Regions from separate parts of the Paenibacillus sp. R14(2021) genome, predicted to be linked through region 1. Evidence: riboswitches for the same ligand, from Rfam matches in the RefSeq annotation. Region 1 holds a riboswitch; each other region holds the start of a gene.
What was found. Region 1 has a riboswitch for thiamine pyrophosphate ahead of KXU80_RS07485 (acetylornithine deacetylase). Riboswitches for the same ligand answer to the same signal wherever they lie in the genome.

Region 1 (5,798 bases):
TATGACAAACTAATTAGATTATGTGATGCATTAGCAGACGATAAGGGATTTTCAACAATAGAAAAGCGAATTGTATCGGCTGCCATTAGAAATGGAATCACTTCTAATTCACCAATTTCATGGAAAAACTATTTCACTATTAAGCAAGAAATTGAAAATATGATTCACAAATCAATTTACAGGTTGCTTCCTAATATTGAGGAATCTATATATACCGATATGGCGTTAATAGGAACAGTAAGTACAAAAAATAATCAAACTTAGAACTGCGATATAAGCACTCCTTCATTCAACTAACGGGCAGCATTCCTATTATGAAGAAATATGAGGTTTGAGAAATAAAAAGACTCCTTGGTATGATGTTAATGGGTCCACGACGCTGGCCGGCTGAACGGATCCCAAAAACAAACCAAGGAGAATACAACATGAATATTAATCAAAATGAACGAATTAATCAAATCACATCTTCTACCTTAATTGTCGGTGTAGACATCGCAAAGTTCAAACATGTGGCTCGCGCACAAGACAACCGCGGAGTCGAGTTCGGGAAGCCAATTACGTTTGAAAATACCCAGGCAGGATTCGAGTTGTTTGTGAGCTGGTTCAAGAAGATCTTTACAGAACAAGGTTTCCAAGACGTCATGGTAGGCATGGAACCAACCGGTCACTACTGGCTGAACCTTGCTCATTTCCTTAGAGAAAAGCAAGTTAAGTACGGCGTTGTGAATCCGCTGCACGTGAAAAAGAGCAAAGAGTTAGACGACAACTCTCCAACTAAAAATGACATTAAGGATGCGAAAGTCATTGCACAGCTGGTCAAAGACGGGAGATACGCCGTTCCAAGCCTTCCGCAGGGCATTTATGCAGAATTGAGGGAAGCGATGAAGATTCGCGATCACCTAACGACTGACCTTTGTGTGGTCCAAGCGCGTGTCCATAACTGGCTAGATCGGTACTTTCCAGAGTTTCTAACGGTATTTAAGGATTGGGAATGCAAGTCTGCCATCCAAATGCTGAGCCTCTATTTACTGCCATATGAGCTTGTGAACGTACCGGATAAAACCTTGCTGCAGCACCTGAGAGAGGTGGCAAAGCGAGGACTTGGCCTAGGTCGGATCAAGAATTTGAAGGAAGCAGCGTGTCGTTCAGTAGGCATAAGAACGGGCTCGGAGTTAGCGAAAATGGAGCTAAGCTCTTGCTTACCCAGTACGAATGGCTTCATAACAAGCTCGAAGAGTTGGGAGCAAGATTGAATGAATTACTCATACAGATTCCTCATGTGCAGCAATTGCTGGCCATTAAAGGGATTGGAAGAGACACCATCGCAGGATTCCTTGCGGAGGTAGGTGACATTAGCCAGTACCGTCATCCCAAACAGATTACGAAGCTAGCTGGATTGAATTTGAAAACGAACTCATCTGGTACACATACAGGACAGACCAAGATTACAAAGAGAGGCCGAAAACGCCTTCGCGCCTTACTCTTTAGAGTAATGATGCCGTTGGTCGCTAAAAACGCCGCCTTCCGTGCCTTGCACGAGTACTACACCAAACGGTCGATAAATCCGCTCAAAAAGATGCAATCTCTCATCGCGTTGTGTAACAAACTCATACGGATCCTGTTCGGTATATTGAAGAAGGGACATGAGTTCAGTGAAGAGAAAATGATGCAGGATATCCCTCGATTCGTAGAATTACCGCAAGCAGCTTAATTGAACGTTTTTCTTTTGACTTAGTAATGAAAGAAGCAGATAACAAGAAGCACGGATGAGTCGGAACGGCACTAACATACGGACGAAGATCCTGTCGGGCAGCATATCTGACCTCCACCTCATGGACAGGTTGAATGAAGGAATGTGGGAGCGTAGACTCTGCGAGATGTGGGAGGGTTGACCGCCATGAGCTTATGTGGAGATCCAAAGGTGCAACCATATTTTACCGAAGCAACCACTTTTTTCGGTGAGTGGTCTAGGTAGAGGCTTTTTTGCGCCTTAACCAGCCCCATAAATTTCTTCATCTACAACTTCATTCCAATGATCTGTTATCTGCGAAGATGAACACTTGGTCAAAATCTAAGAAAACGAGAGCATTTAAGAGAAAAGCGATTCTCCATAGAGGGAGATTAACGCAATAATATGTATTTATGAAAGCCATTTTACTGTAATATTTGGTTACCGATATTTTTACGGGAGGAGGTTGAAAATTTCTTGCAACACCTAACGCTTGAACTAATAAAGAACGAAGTAAACGAATTGGCTAAGAAGATACAAGCCCCCAGTAGTCTTTTGCCGACATTCGGAGGTACTGAGGATGGTGCAAGACCTCATATTGAGGTCGGTAATCGAGGGTTCCACTATGTTGTGGTTGAGAGAGGAAATGAAATTGAACGGAAAACTACCTCTAATAAAGATCAATTGATTTATTGGATTTTTAACTCAGTTACATTTTCTATGGCATGTGAATATGAACTACGTAATCGTATCCCCAATCAAGACTTCCGCAGACTGTTATTCAAAAGGCAAATTGAACTAATGAGAGATGTTAAACCTGATTTTGCTAAAGAATTAGAAATGGAAAAGCAGAGAATATTGATAAATCATCCTTATAGGGATGAAGTTTGAATTACGAACGGGCAGGATACAGGATACCGCCATTACTTTATAAATGGCCGCCAATTATTTTAGACAAATTTCAACAGCTTTTTCGTTTTCTTTGGCATATACTTGTGAATAGTCCGCTTTGTTAGGGCATAATGTTTAAACTTTGGAGGTTGAGATTAATGGAAACAGGTACAGTCAAATGGTTTAATGCGGAAAAAGGGTTTGGCTTCATTCAAAGGGAGACCGGCGACGATGTATTCGTTCATTTTTCTGCGATTCCAGGCGAAGGGTATAAATCTTTGGACGAAGGGCAACGTGTTGAATTCAATGTTGTTAAGGGCCAACGAGGACCTCAAGCCGAGAATGTTGTAAAACTGTAATACATAAATCAAGCCTGGACTTGACGAAATGTCAAGGAACAGGCTTTTTATTATTAATTACCCAAAAAGTTAGTGAACCTCCTCGGTACGATTCCGTTTTCTCACGAATGCCCGCTTATTCGCAGGATCTCTTCAGTGGATAAAATGGCTTTCCGGATAGAAGAGGGGATGACTGTCAAGTAACCGAAGGGTATGCGCGAACAGAAAGGGTGAGTTTTCGCTCCTTTTTTACTGCTCTGTTGCACGCTGCTCCACGTACCCCCGTAAGCTTTCATTTCTCGAGGGATTGATGCGCTTTCATTCCTTCGTTACGCCTATCCGGTGGGCGGAGGCCGGTTATCCTAACGGTGACCACAAAGAGTAAGTGGAAGCCAGGATCCATGGCGTTCCGAATGACTTGGACATAATTTGCACTAGACCAGGATGAGCCTATTCTGACTCGCAACACGAATTCTCCTTGTCATTCCAAATATCATGAGCTATAGTAAAACTAATTTAATAGACTACGGGTGCTGGATGGAATCCGGCTGAGATAGGGAATGTTGTTTCCCTGACCGTTAATCTGAACCAGGTAATGCTGGCGTAGAGAACGTATCGAATTCAAACCATTCGTTTATTCTCGAATGGTTTTTTCTATTGTTCATGCCCGCTGCCTAAGCGAAGGAGCACATACGATGGATACTTTGATTGCACGCATGCAGCACCAGGTGGAGGAAAGACAGGATGAGTTAATTGCTCTCGTGGCTAAACTCGTTGCTTTTCCGACGGTAAGCCCGCCAGCGCGAAATACGTTAGAAGCGCAGCAGTTTCTGGAGCGGCAGCTCCAAGCGAGCGGCTTCGAGACAGAGCTGTGGGAGGTATATCCCGGCGACCCGAACGTAACCGCGGTGAAACGCGGCACTCAGGGAGGCAAGTATCGAAGCTTGCTGCTGAACGGCCATATGGATGTCGCCGAAGTCGGGGACGCGCAGGATTGGCAGAACGATCCGTTCGCATTGACGTTGAAGAACGGCCGGGCGTACGGCAGAGGCACAGCGGATATGAAAGGCGGGCTGGCTGCTCTGCTGTTCGCGGTGAAACTGCTGGAAGAGTCGGGAATCCAACTTAAGGGGGATCTACTATTGCATTCGGTCATCGGCGAAGAGGCCGGTGAAGCGGGCACCCGGGCTTGCATGGAGCGGGGGTATAACGCGGATCTTGCCGTGGTGGCGGATACGAGCGGACTGGCCATTCAAGGACAGGGTGGTGTCATCACTGGTTGGGTAACTGTGCAAAGTCCGATGACCTACCATGACGGGATGCGATCACGAATGATTCACGCGGGCGGCGGTGTTCAAGGCGCCAGCGCGATCGAGAAGATGGCCAAGCTGATAGCCGGCCTTCAGGAGTTGGAGAGACACTGGGCCGTGACCAAATCCTATCCGGGCTTCCCTGCAGGTTCGAACACGATCAATCCCGCCGTTATCGAGGGAGGCCGTCATGCGGCGTTCATCGCGGATCGATGCGCCCTCTGGATTACGGTGCACTTTTATCCGAACGAGGATTATGAAACGGTTGCCGCTGAGATCGAGGAGCATCTGCTCGGTGTCGCCCAAGGCGATCCATGGCTGAGAAATCATCCGCCTACTTTCCTCTGGGGAGGCCGGTCAATGATCGAGGAGCGAGGAGAAATCTTTCCGTCCCTGGAGCTGGTTCCAGATGGCGAAGGGCTCAAGAGCTTGGCCGACATTCACCGGCAAGTGCGGGGCACAGCGCCGAGCGTCGGCATGAGCCCGTCCGTTACGGATGCAGGCTGGATCGGGCGGGCAGGCATTCCGACGCTGATCTATGGTCCGGGCGAGCTCGCGCATGCGCATGCCGTAGATGAAAACGTGGATATGAGAGAGCTGATCGATTATACAAAGATCATGATCGCCTTCATCGCCGACTGGTGCAACCGGATGAAGCCAGAATTTACAGAAGAATTGAGCCATCTATGAATGGAGGGGAAATCATTGAGTCGATTTAGCGAAAGGTTGTATCGTTCCGTGAAGGAAATATGGGCGAAGAGCCATGATCATCCATTCTTGACGGAATTACGTGACGGGACGCTGGATACCGTACGCTTCATCTATTATCTCAAGCAGGACTATGTCTATCTGATCGATTATGCCAAGGTATTCGCCATGGGCAGCCTGAAGGCCAGAGACTTGGAAACAATATCCAAATTCGCCGAGCTGCTTCATTCCACGCTGAACGTTGAAATGGAGCTTCACCGGCAATATGCGGCCCGCTTCGGCATCGCGCGCGATGAACTGGAGCAAACGTTCCCTTCACCGACCACCGTCGCGTATACCAAGTATTTGCTAGATACCGCTGCGCAGGGAGCGCTGTCCGACGTGGTGGCCGTCCTGCTTCCGTGCATGTGGAGCTATCGGGAGATCGGGGTTGCTTACATGAAGATTCCTGGCGCATTGGACCATCCGCTGTACCGAGAATGGATCTTGATGTATAGCTCCGAGGAGTTCGGCGCGCTTACCGATTGGTGCATTGCTCTAATGGATCGACTCGCGGAAGGGCTGCCTGAACGAGAGCTTGCGCAGCTGGAGGAACGCTTCATGGTCGCTTCCAAGCTGGAATACATGTTCTGGGATATGGCCTATCGGCTGGAGGCTTGGCCGGTGTGAATATAGCTCATGTAAAAAAATAGCCAGAAGTGTTATCGATGTTCGGGATAGACTGGCGTGCTGTTACATTCGGCCATGGGCGTGTTGTCATGGAAGCTATACTACAGTTCATTAAAGGAGCGTTACAATGAATGTTCAACGATCGAAAAAAGG
Region 2 (5,798 bases), 2.3 Mb from region 1:
TCATCTGCGAAGGAGTATCTGTCATGCTGTTAAATAAAGGTGAAATTTTATTTCGTCAAGGAGAATCCGGACCGCTCTTTCATCTGCGCAGCGGCCTGCTCAAGATCGTTCGCATTCACGCGGACGGCACGCCGTTCCTCGTCAATATTATTACGCCGGACGAGATGATTCCCCATCATTCCTTGATCAGCCCTAATGCTTATTTCGGAACGGCCGTCGCGCTGGTATCTTCGGAGGTCGACGTCATTTCCTCGCCGGAATGGTATCGGCAGCTCGAGGAGGACCCCGTGCGCTGCCGGGACATTGCCCTGCTGCTGCAGGATAAGCTGCGCATGATGCAGCAGCGCATCGACCAGCTCACCCAAGTGACGCCGGCCGAGAAGCTGCTGAAGCTGCAGGCCTGGTTTCGCCATTATATCGAGCCCGCTGCATTGACCGATGTGCTGACGCAGGACGAGATCGGCCAGCTGATCGGCCTTCGCCGCGAGACGGTTAACCGGCTGCTCCGCGCGAAGCGCTCAGATGAATGACGCCCGCGCGGAGAGAGGCTGTAGCCGCCAGCCGTTTATTTTAACTTCCTGTTAATCCAATGCGCCGGCCGGTCCGAAGAACTCGAAGTGAATATCTTCGGCAGCTACGCCCCATTCCTTCAGCGCACGATTCACTGCGCGCATGAATGGCAGCGGTCCGCAGAAGTAAAATTTCGCATCCTTCGACGGCAAAATTTCCTGCAGCCACGGAAGGTCGATATAGCCCTCTTTATGGAAGGCTTCCGCCTCGCGATCCTCATCTGTCGGATTATTATAAATCCAGTAAGCCGCGTAGTTCGGGTGCTGTTCCACGATTTCCTCTACTTCTTCCTTCAGCGCATGCATGCGGCCATGCTGGGCTGCGTGGATGAACGATACTTGGCGGTCCTGTTTCGAATCCGCAAGCGTACGAAGCATGCTAACCATCGGCGTAAGACCTACGCCGCCGCTTAGGAGCACGACCGGACGCGTATCATCCTGATCGAGCGTGAAATCACCGGCAGGCGAAGAAATGTACAGCACGTCTCCTGCATGAACCGTCTCGTGCAGGTAAACCGATACACGGCCGTCCGGACGATCTTCCAAGCCGGCTTCCCGCTTGATGGACACGCGGTAGAACGGCTGGCCTGGCGTGCCGGACAAGCTGTACTGACGGATATGCGTATAATCTTCGCCCGGAATTTGAAGCTTCACGCTCAAATATTGGCCCGGTTTGAATGTCGCGATCGACCCGCCGTCCGCCGGCACGAGATAGAATGACGTTATGACTTCGCTTTCCTGAACCTTGCGCTCGACTTTGAACGCTCGGAAGCCCTCCCAGCCGCCCTCTTGTGTTTTCGCTTCTTCGTACATGTCCTTCTCGATGCCGATAAAGACATCCGAGATTACGCCGTAAGCATCTGCCCATGCGCTGATGATTTCATCGGTCGCCGCATCGCCAAGCACTTCCTTAATCGCCGCCAGCAGATTTTGGCCGACAATCGGATAATGCTCCGGCTTAACGCCGAGACTGCGATGCTTATTCGCAATCCCTTTTACGACAGGAATGATGGTTTCCAGCTTGTCAATATTGGCAGCAGCCGCGTAGACCGCATTCGCAAGCGCTGTTTGCTGTTTGCCTTGCTTTTGATTGGCATGATTGAATATATTGAGCAGTTCCGGATGGTTCTCGAACAGCATTTCGTAGAAACGCTTCGTAATGGCAACGCCGTGAACTTCCATAACAGGAACGGTGGATTTAATAATAGCGATGGTTTCTTGGCTTAACATTCTGAATTCCCCGCTTTCTTCGTGCTTGGATTTGACTACAGTATACGAGTCGAGAAGGGGGTCCGGTTGTGATTGCAATCACATCAATTAGGGAGAAACTGTGACGGGCCGCAGCTCCTTCGAGTACTTCGACAGTCCTATTAATATTTCGCCGGTTATAGAGGAAATTGGCAACTTTTGTCGAATTTAATTCCTTAAATAATTGTTATCTCACACAACAAGGGAGATTCTCAGCGATGATTCAAGTAAACGAGAAGCGCATGAAGCAGCTCAGCTACACCGGTATTACGGAACAAGAGCTGGCTTTGCTGCACAGCAAGAAGGACCTGTTCGCACAGATCACAAGCGAGGTCGTAGACCGTCTATATGATCAGGTCTGGACCATTCCCGAGCTTAGGGCCATCATAGAAGCGCACAGCACGCTCGACCGTCTCAAAGAAACACAGCGCTGGTATTTCATGTCCTTGACCTCCGGCATCATCGACGAACCGTTCATCGAACGGCGCATCATGATCGGCCACATCCATTCGCGGATCGGTCTAACAACCGACTGGTATCTCGGCACCTATATGATTTATTTGAATACGACCATCGAGATTCTGAAGCGCACCGTGCCGGACTCATGGATGAATATCGTCTTAGCGATGTCCAAATTGTTCAACTTTGATTCCCAGCTGGTGCTTGAAGCCTACGAGAAGGATGAGAAGGAGAAGGTCGAGGAGCTCGCAAACGCGCGCCAGGACACGCTCACGACGATCAGCAAGATCGTTCAAGACCTCTCCTCCATGATCGTGGAGCTCGGCAGCAGCAGCCAATCCGTCGCCGATTCGGCAAGCCATACGGCGGATATTCAGGATCAAGCCAATGTCAAAGTACGCGAGCTGCAGTCGAGAATCGGCGAAATCGACAGCATCGGATCGCTTCTTCAAGAAATCTCCGATCAGAGCCAGCTGCTCGGCATTAACGCGGCCATCGAAGCCGCTCATGCAGCAGACCATGGACGGGGCTTCGGCGTCGTTGCAAGTGAAATCCGCAAGCTGGCCTCCCACTCCAAGGAATCGCTCGTGACCGTGCGAACGAAGCTGCAGGAAATTACGAGCGTCATCGGCGAAGTCATGCAGGATGCCGAGCGGACTTCCATGCTGGCGCGCGATCAGGCCGCAAGCTCGCAAGAGCTGACCTCCTTCGTCCATATGATCGAAACCATTACGCTGGAGCTCGAAAGCATTCAATAATCGAATTCGAAGCGCATGACGGGAAACCCGCCGAGGCGCCGATCTGATTCCCGGCGCCTCGGCTGCGTCTTTAACTCCCGCCGTCTCTGTGCTATAGTAGAAAGAAATCCAATAATGTTTGATTCACTAGGGGAGTCTAATGACTGAGACGCGGCGCTGAACCGCGGACCCTTGGAACCTGATCTGGGTGATGCCAGCGTAGGGAAGTGGAGTGAAGCCCGATCTCATGTACGTCATGCGCATACACGCTGGGACCCGCCCATTTCCTTTCCGGATTTGGGGCGGGTTTTTTTGATTGGATTTTATGCGGGCTCAAGGAGATGATTGCATAACTGCCATACTGTCACTACAACATATTTCATTCGCGTTCGAGCACAGCCGTGCGGACAGCTCCCGCGTGATCTCCGAGCTGTCGATGGAGGTACGCGAAGGCGAGTTCGTCTCCGTAATCGGCGCGAGCGGCTCGGGCAAAAGCACGCTCTTCAAGCTGATCGCCGGTCTGCTTGCCCCCGTAAGCGGAGAGATCCTTCTCTACGGGCAGCAAGCGGAGCAGCGGCTCGGGCAGGTCGCATACATGCCGCAGCAGGATCTGCTGCTGCCGTGGCGAACGGTGCTGGGCAACTGCTTGCTGCCGCTGGAGCTGGCTGCCTCGAAGCATGCGGGCGGCGGGACTAAGCGCTCCCGCGCGGACGGAGCCGCCGAGGTGCGGCAGCTGCTGACGCGGCTCGGCCTGGACGGCTGCGAGAACGCCTATCCGGGCGAGCTGTCGGGCGGCATGAAGCAGCGGGTCGCCTTCCTGCGCACGCTCATGACGGGACAGCCGCTCATGCTGCTCGATGAGCCCTTCGGGGCGCTCGATGCCATGACCAAACGGGAGATGCACCGCTGGCTGCTTGACTTGTGGGGCGGGCTCAACAAGACGGTGCTGTTTATTACGCATGATCTGGAAGAGGCTCTCCTGCTGAGCGATCGGATTTACTTGATGCCCGGCGCCGGCAGCGGAGCGAAGGTGCAGGAGCTGTCTGTTGACTTGCCGCGGCCGAGGGAGTACCGCATGAATTACGAGCCTGCCTTCATTCGAATGAGGCAAGAGCTGGAGCAGCGTTTATATGCACAAACGACCGATTAGCAAGCTCACCGAGCAATACGGCCTGTTCCTGCTGCTGCTGCTCGTCCTGCTCGGCGCCTGGGAATGCTGCGTTCGGCTCGGACTCGTGCCGTTCTTCATCCTGCCCGCGCCGACCTCCATCGCACGGGCGCTCGGCGAGCATGCAGGCCTGCTGTTCGGGCAGCATCTATTCGCTACGCTCTCGGAAGTCGCCCTCGGCTTCCTGCTCTCGGTCGCCGTCGGCACGCTGCTTGCGGTCGGCATGCATATGTACCGCACACTGAACAAGGCGCTGTACCCGTTCATCGTCATCAGCCAGACGATCCCGCTTATCGCGCTCTCGCCGATCTTCATTATGTGGTTCGGCTACACGATTTGGAGCAAAATCGCCGTCGTGTTCCTAACCGCGTTCTTCCCGATCGTCGTCAGCACGTACGACGGTCTCGGCAAGGGCGATGCCGGTTACAGGGACCTGCTGCTCACCATGGGCGCAAGCCGCTGGGCGATCTTCCGCAAGGTGCATGTGCCGCTCGCGCTGCCTGCTTTCTTCTCCGGGCTCAAGCTGTCCATCGTCTACTGCGTCGTCGGCGCGACGATCGGAGAATGGCTCGGCGGCAGCAAGGGGCTTGGTTATTTCAGCCGCCGCATGTCCAGCAGCCTCCACACAGACGCGATGTTTGCTTCGGTGTTCCTGCTGTCCGCGCTCGGCATGGTTTTGTTTCTGCTTATCGTACTGCTAGAGAAAAAGATGCTTCCCAAACAAAGGAGACTCCGATGAAATCACTACCTTTATTGATACGTAAAAAATCCGCCATTCTCGTACTTCTCTCGGCAGCACTGCTCTTACTTGCCGGCTGCGGGTCATCATCCAGCGGCAATGCGCCGTCGGATACGACCAACACGCCGAACGCGGGCAATGCCGCAGACCAGCCGCTTCAGAAAGTATCGCTTATGCTCGATTGGTACCCGAACGCCGTGCACAGCTTCCTGTATGCCGCGCAGGCTAACGGCTACTTCAAGAAACAAGGGCTCGACGTCGAGATTCAAATGCCGGCCGACACCAATGATGCCTTGAAGCTTGTCGCCGCAGGCAAAATCGACCTCGCGCTCAGCTACCAGCCGCAGGTGCTTATGGCGCGCGGCGAGAACATTCCCGTGAAATCGGTCGGTGCGATCGTTCGTCATCCGCTCAACCATCTGATGGTTCCGGCGGACAGCGGCGTCCATTCGCCGAAGGATCTGTCCGGCAAGACCGTCGGCTTCTCGTCCATTCCGCTCTATGAGGCAATGGCGCGCACGATGATCAAGCAGGACGGCGGCGACCCAGACAGCGTGAAAATGGTTGACGTCGGCTATGACCTCATTCCGGCGATTTCGACCGGCAAGACGGATGCCATAATCGGCGGCTTCATTAATCACGAGCAGCTGATCCTTGACAAGGAAGGCCATGCCGTTCAATCGCTCGACCCTGCCAAATACGGCGTGCCGGATTATTACGAGCTTGTACTTGTCGCAAGCGACGACGGCCTGAAAGCGAAGAAGGACGTGTTCGCCAAGTTCATGGCGGCCGCAGCCGAAGGGCAGCAGTACGTAGAGCAGCACGGCAAAGAAGCGCTGGATGCGCTGATGGCGCATGAAGATCAGAACTCGCCGCTC
Region 3 (5,798 bases), 2.2 Mb from region 1:
AAGGACCAGGCTACCGGCCGCCTTACCCGCGGCATCGTAAAGGATATTTTGACGAATTCCCCCAATCACCCGCATGGCATTAAAGTGAGGCTGCAAAGCGGCGACGTCGGCAGGGTCAAGTTAATTGTTGGAGGCCAATCGCAATAATTTTCAGCGATAGAACCAACTGGGAACGGGATAAGCATACCTTTCCGGGAGCGGTACGCCGCGCGGACGTGAAGATTCACCACGATGTCCTGCTGAACGGTTAGCGGAAGCTGCGAGCGCTGGCATTTAACCGCTTTCTTGTTTGCAACATCGGGGCAAAATGAGTAGGATAAGAGAGTGTGTTTAACGACTACAAGCCATGTGCGTAAAGGAGCTGCGTCTCGATGAGCTTTCTCCCTCATTCCTTCTCGTTTGGGCATCTCGCCTCGATCATCGTTACGCTGATGTCCGGCATCGCGGTCACGTTCCTTCGGCTTCGAGCCAGTAATCGGCCAACGACCCTGCGTAAGATCATCATCCCGCCGCTCGGCATGTCTACCGGCTTCCTGATGTTTGTTGTCCCGATCACGCATGTGCCGTGGCTGTGGGGATTGACGGCTTTCGCCGCGGGGGCGACGATCTTTGCATATCCGCTAATCCGGACATCCAAGCTGGAGAGAATCGGCACGACTATCGTTTTGAAACGGTCAAAAATGTTTATCTTTATCTTACTCGGCCTGTTGATCGTACGGCTGCTCGCCCATGATCTGGTGGAGCAGGTCATCACGATCCCGCAAACCGGCGCGCTTTTCTTCGTGCTCGCGTTCGGGATGATCCTTATATGGCGGCTTGCCATGCTGCGGGAATTTATGCGATTGAACCGAGATAGAAAAGAATACCGTTGACAGCCCAAATGTCAGCTGGTATTCTAGCCGTACAAATTGTATACAATTTAATTGGGTAATCCGATTGGTTTGCGTTCACGTCGAGAGACGGGAATGCAGCATTCGGGTAAGGATTTTCGTAAGAAAATCCACTACGGAAGCATAAGCTCACTTATTGGTTTGCAGAAATGAGGAGACAGACATGGAAACGAATGCGCAGCTCGAGCTGGATAATCAGGTCTGTTTCGCCCTTTATGCGTGCGCGCGCGAAGTGACGAAGCTGTATCGGCCGTTTCTGGATGAGCTTGGCATCACCTATACGCAATATGTAACCCTGCTTGCGCTCTGGGAGAAGGACGGGGTGCCGGTGAAGGAACTTGGCGGCAGACTGTATCTGGATTCCGGTACGTTGACACCGCTGCTGAAGAAGCTCGAAGGCAGCGGATTGATTCACAGGGAACGCGACCCGCAGGACGAGCGGAGCGTTCTCGTTCGACTGACGGATAAAGGCCGCGAAATGAAAATGAGCGCGGTGCCGATCCCGGAGCGTGTCTTCTGCCAGATCAATATGCCGCATGAGGAATTGGCGCAGCTGCTGGGGCAGCTCCACAAATTAACGTCCTCACTTCATGCCGACGGCTGCCACGCCGAAGACTGCTAAAGTTGCATGACATAGATGGACCACTTTGAGCCCGGAGGGGACGAAGTGGTCTTTTTTGCGTGGAGCGTCAAGCTTCCCGCCAAAAATGCGCCGGAACCGCTGCTCGAAATAGAAGGTTTCCGAGCCTGTAACGACGATAGCGGCAGAGGCGCACAATGCGTCGCGGCAGCGCAAATACGCTTCATCCCCGTCCTCAAGCTCGGCGGGAAGAAGCGTAATCAAGGCCGCGGGGGAGCGCCCGGCGATTTCATACATCCAGCAGGGGTGCGTCACGACAGCCGCCGTACGCACCCAGGGCAGCGTGACAAGCTCATCCAGCTGCACAGGCTTAAGCTGCGGCGGAGCACCGTCCATAGCTTGCGCGCTCGTCACAAAAAACACGGATCGTCCGCGTCCCAGTCTTTCGATTGAAGGTCCGTAACTGAAATCCGCCCACGCGCAGTGGGGGAATACAACAATCGTATCCGTCATGCCTCGCATCCCGCCGTTTCGCATCCGTCCTGAAGCACGGTGCTGAACTTGATCCCCTCTATTTTATGGGGATGGGATGCGAGGCATGTCAGAAAGCGCCGCAATTCAGGACTATAAGTAGCACTCGCCGACTTCTCGATAGCGGACGACCTTCGCGGGCGTGCCGTAGGCGACGCTTCGGCTCTCGATGTCCGACAGCACGACGGCGCCTGCGCCGATGAGGGCATGCTCGCCAATCGTGACGGAATGGATGACGCCGGCGCCAAGCGACAAGGTGCTGAAGCTGCCGATCCGCACCTGCCCGCCGGAAGCCGCATTCGGAGCCAGATTGACGAAATCGCCGACGATGCTGTCATGATCGACGGAGGCGTTGGTGTTAATGACGCAGTGTTCGCCGATAACGGTATCGGCATTCACGACGGCGCCGGCCATAAGCACGCTGCCCGCGCCGATGACGGCTCCTTTTGCAACGGAAGCTCTGGGATGAATGGCGGTGACGAAGGTGAAGGAAGGCTGCGCGGCCAGAATAGCGGCAGTCACCTTGGACCGGGTCCAATTATCCCCGATCGCGGCGAAGCCGCCGTAGATGCGGGTATCGCTGGCTGTCAGCCAGCTTTCGTCGCCAAGCACCTCGTAGCCGTAGAAAACCGTTCCGACCGGCTTATGATTGTCGAGGATACCGAGAATGCGGTAGCGGCCCTCTTGTTCAATGACGTCGATGACTGATTTGGCGTGACCGCCGGCACCGAAGATTACGATCGATTCCATGAAGATATCCTCCTCCTTACACGGAATTATATCGGATGAGAGCCTTGCTTACCATACTCTGGAAGGCACAGTGAAAGTGATGCAGCAGCATAAAGAACCCAGTGCCGATAGGCACTGGGTCTCATGGAATAGTGATTGGCGATTCCGCAGCGTGATTAGTTCGCTTTAACGGCTTCGAGCTCAATGGTGAATTTTACTTCGTCGCCGATTAGGACGCCGCCTGTTTCAAGCACGGCGTTGTACGTCAGGCCGTACTCGCTGCGGCTGATGGCGCCTTTGCCGCTGAAGCCGACCTTCTCGTTGCCCCATGGGTCTTTGCCGGTGCCTTCGTAGGCCACATGGAACGTTTGCGTGCGCGTCAAGCCGTGCAGTGATAAATTGCCCGTTACATCGTATTCGCCGTCGCCGGTTTTGCTGACGGAGGTCGATTGGAACGTGAGCGTCGGGTAATGCTCGATATCGAAGAAATCGCCTGTACGCAGGTGGTTGTCGCGGTCCGCGTTGCGGGTATCGATGCTGTTCAGGACAACGTTAAACTGAATGCTCGCCGTTGTCAGATCGGCAGGATCTGCTTCGATTTCCGCGCTGAATTCGTGAAAAGCGCCTTTTACTTTAGCAATCATCATATGCTTAATGGTGAAATCTACGCTGCTGTGCGTGGGATCAACGAGCCATTTGGATGTCGTCATGGGTTTATAACCTCCGATTATTAATTACATTAAGTAACCAACTATATTATATATAGTTAATTATAGTGGCGGAATTCAGCTTCTGTCAATCATTTCTTTGGGTTAATTTGACTGAATTCATTGACAGGGATTCCCTTCAGCGGGTATATTCGAACCAGGAAATCCACTAGGGGCGCCCGCACGGGCTGAGATAAGGCAGATGCCTTGGTCCCTTTGAACCTGATCTGGGTCATACCAGCGTAGGAAAGTGGGAATGTACGTGCGACCTTGAGTTCTGGTTGCAGGGCCGAAGCCGCTGCGCTCGCCCCTTGCCCCTGACTCGCGCCCGCCTGGCTGAGGACTTGTTCCTGAAGCCGCGGTCAGCTGCCCGCGACATCCACCGCTCCCTTCGCCGGAGCGGTTTTTTTGTGCTCCGGCAGGCAAGCGGCGCCCGCGAGGCTGTCGCCACAGCACCTTGGCATGCTGCATCCCTGCAAGCCTCCTAGTGGTAATTCCGGCTGTATGCCGTCGATGATTCGCCGCCGCTGTCTGCTTACTCGGTGCGATGACATAGGCGGCTGCCGCCCATTCAATGAGGAGGTTTTGCGAGATGCCGATTTTGACAACGCCGCTACCAGGGAGCCGCAAAGTATACGTAGAAGGAAGCCGCAGTGACATTCAAGTGCCGATGAGAGAGATTGCGCTGTCGCCGACGACAGGAAGGAACGGAGAGGCGGACAATGCGCCGATCTCGGTGTATGATGCAAGCGGACCATACACGGATACCGCTTACCATGCTGATGTAAGGCGGGGCTTGCCTGCGCTGCGAGCTACATGGATCGCCGAGCGCGGCGATACGGAAGCGTACGAGGGACGGACGATCGTGCCGCTCGATAACGGCTTTCATTCCGAGGCTGCCGTGCATAATCGCGGTGCGGAGCTGTTCCCGGCGCTTGCGCGCAAACCGCTGCGGGCTAAGGAAGGGCGGAACGTCACGCAGCTGCATTACGCAAGGCAGGGCATCATTACGCCGGAGATGGAGTTCATCGCGATTCGCGAGGGGATGGATCCGGAGGTTGTCCGCAAGGAAGTCGCCGAAGGGCGCGCGATCATTCCGGCGAACATCAACCATCCCGAGAGCGAGCCGATGATTATCGGGCGCCGGTTCCATGTGAAGATCAATGCCAACATCGGCAATTCCGCCGTCGCTTCCTCTATCGAAGAAGAGGTGGAGAAAATGACGTGGGCGACCCGCTGGGGCGCGGATACGATCATGGACCTCTCGACGGGCAAAAACATCCATACGACGCGCGAATGGATCGTGCGCAACTCTCCGGTTCCAGTTGGAACGGTGCCGATCTATCAGGCGCTTGAGAAAGTAGACGGCAAGGCCGAGGATTTGTCGTGGGAGGTCTTCCGCGATACGCTGATCGAGCAAGCGGAGCAAGGCGTGGATTACTTTACGATTCATGCCGGCGTGCTGCTGCGGTATATTCCGCTTACGGCGAAGCGCGTCACGGGCATCGTGTCCCGCGGCGGGTCCATTATGGCCGCATGGTGCCTCGCGCACCACAAGGAGAATTTCCTCTATACGCATTTTGAAGAAATCTGCGAAATCATGAAGCGTTACGATGTGGCGTTCTCGCTCGGCGACGGGCTGCGCCCGGGCTCCATTGCGGATGCGAACGACGAAGCGCAGTTCGGGGAGCTGGATACGCTCGGCGAGCTGACGCACATCGCGTGGAAGCACGACGTTCAGGTGATGATCGAAGGTCCGGGCCATGTGCCGATGCACCTTATCAAGGAAAATATGGACCGTCAGCTGGAGGTGTGCAAGGAAGCGCCGTTCTATACCCTGGGGCCGCTGACGACGGATATCGCGCCGGGCTACGACCATATTACGTCTGCGATCGGCGCCGCGATGATCGGCTGGTTCGGAACGGCGATGCTCTGCTACGTGACGCCGAAGGAGCATCTCGGCCTGCCGAACAAGGAGGATGTGAAGGAAGGCGTCATCACGTACAAAATCGCCGCGCACGCAGCTGATTTGGCCAAAGGCCATCCGCGCGCGCAAGTGAGGGACAACGCGCTGTCGAAGGCGCGGTTCGAGTTCCGCTGGCATGACCAGTTCCACTTGTCGCTGGATCCCGAGCGCGCGATGTCGTACCACGACGAGACGCTGCCGGCTGAAGCGGCGAAGTCGGCGCATTTCTGTTCCATGTGCGGTCCGAAGTTCTGCAGCATGCGCATTACGCAGGACATTCGCGATTATGCGAAGGAGAACGGCCTGGAGACGCAGGAGGCGATTGAGGCCGGCATGCAGGAGCAGGCATCGGCCTTCCGGCAGGGGGGCGGCTCGATTTATTCGTAAGTGGGGAG

Region 2: another riboswitch for thiamine pyrophosphate. It lies ahead of KXU80_RS17895 (ABC transporter ATP-binding protein); the one in region 1 lies ahead of KXU80_RS07485 (acetylornithine deacetylase).
Region 3: another riboswitch for thiamine pyrophosphate. It lies ahead of thiC (phosphomethylpyrimidine synthase ThiC); the one in region 1 lies ahead of KXU80_RS07485 (acetylornithine deacetylase).

The regions. Positions count from the first base shown of each region.
Region 1 covers NZ_CP080269.1:1,560,177-1,565,974, reverse strand. The annotation lists gene KXU80_RS07505 (HD domain-containing protein) at 1-264, shown strand, start outside; partial or broken gene KXU80_RS07500 (IS110 family transposase) at 426-1,711, shown strand; gene KXU80_RS07495 (Imm63 family immunity protein) at 2,207-2,620, shown strand; gene KXU80_RS07490 (cold-shock protein) at 2,779-2,979, shown strand; TPP riboswitch at 3,475-3,586, shown strand; gene KXU80_RS07485 (acetylornithine deacetylase) at 3,654-4,958, shown strand; gene tenA (thiaminase II) at 4,974-5,645, shown strand; gene KXU80_RS07475 (ABC transporter substrate-binding protein) at 5,773-5,798, shown strand, end outside.
Region 2 covers NZ_CP080269.1:3,848,391-3,854,188, forward strand. The annotation lists gene KXU80_RS17880 (Crp/Fnr family transcriptional regulator) at 24-530, shown strand; gene hmpA (NO-inducible flavohemoprotein) at 582-1,799, opposite strand; gene KXU80_RS17890 (globin-coupled sensor protein) at 2,036-3,034, shown strand; TPP riboswitch at 3,153-3,256, shown strand; gene KXU80_RS17895 (ABC transporter ATP-binding protein) at 3,339-4,163, shown strand; gene KXU80_RS17900 (ABC transporter permease) at 4,144-4,920, shown strand; gene KXU80_RS17905 (ABC transporter substrate-binding protein) at 4,917-5,798, shown strand, end outside.
Region 3 covers NZ_CP080269.1:3,766,835-3,772,632, reverse strand. The annotation lists gene KXU80_RS17555 (YwbE family protein) at 1-147, shown strand, start outside; gene KXU80_RS17550 (CcdC family protein) at 372-872, shown strand; gene KXU80_RS17545 (MarR family winged helix-turn-helix transcriptional regulator) at 1,054-1,512, shown strand; gene KXU80_RS17540 (hypothetical protein) at 1,474-1,983, opposite strand; gene KXU80_RS17535 (acetyltransferase) at 2,095-2,751, opposite strand; gene KXU80_RS17530 (YceI family protein) at 2,907-3,440, opposite strand; TPP riboswitch at 3,599-3,703, shown strand; gene thiC (phosphomethylpyrimidine synthase ThiC) at 4,030-5,790, shown strand.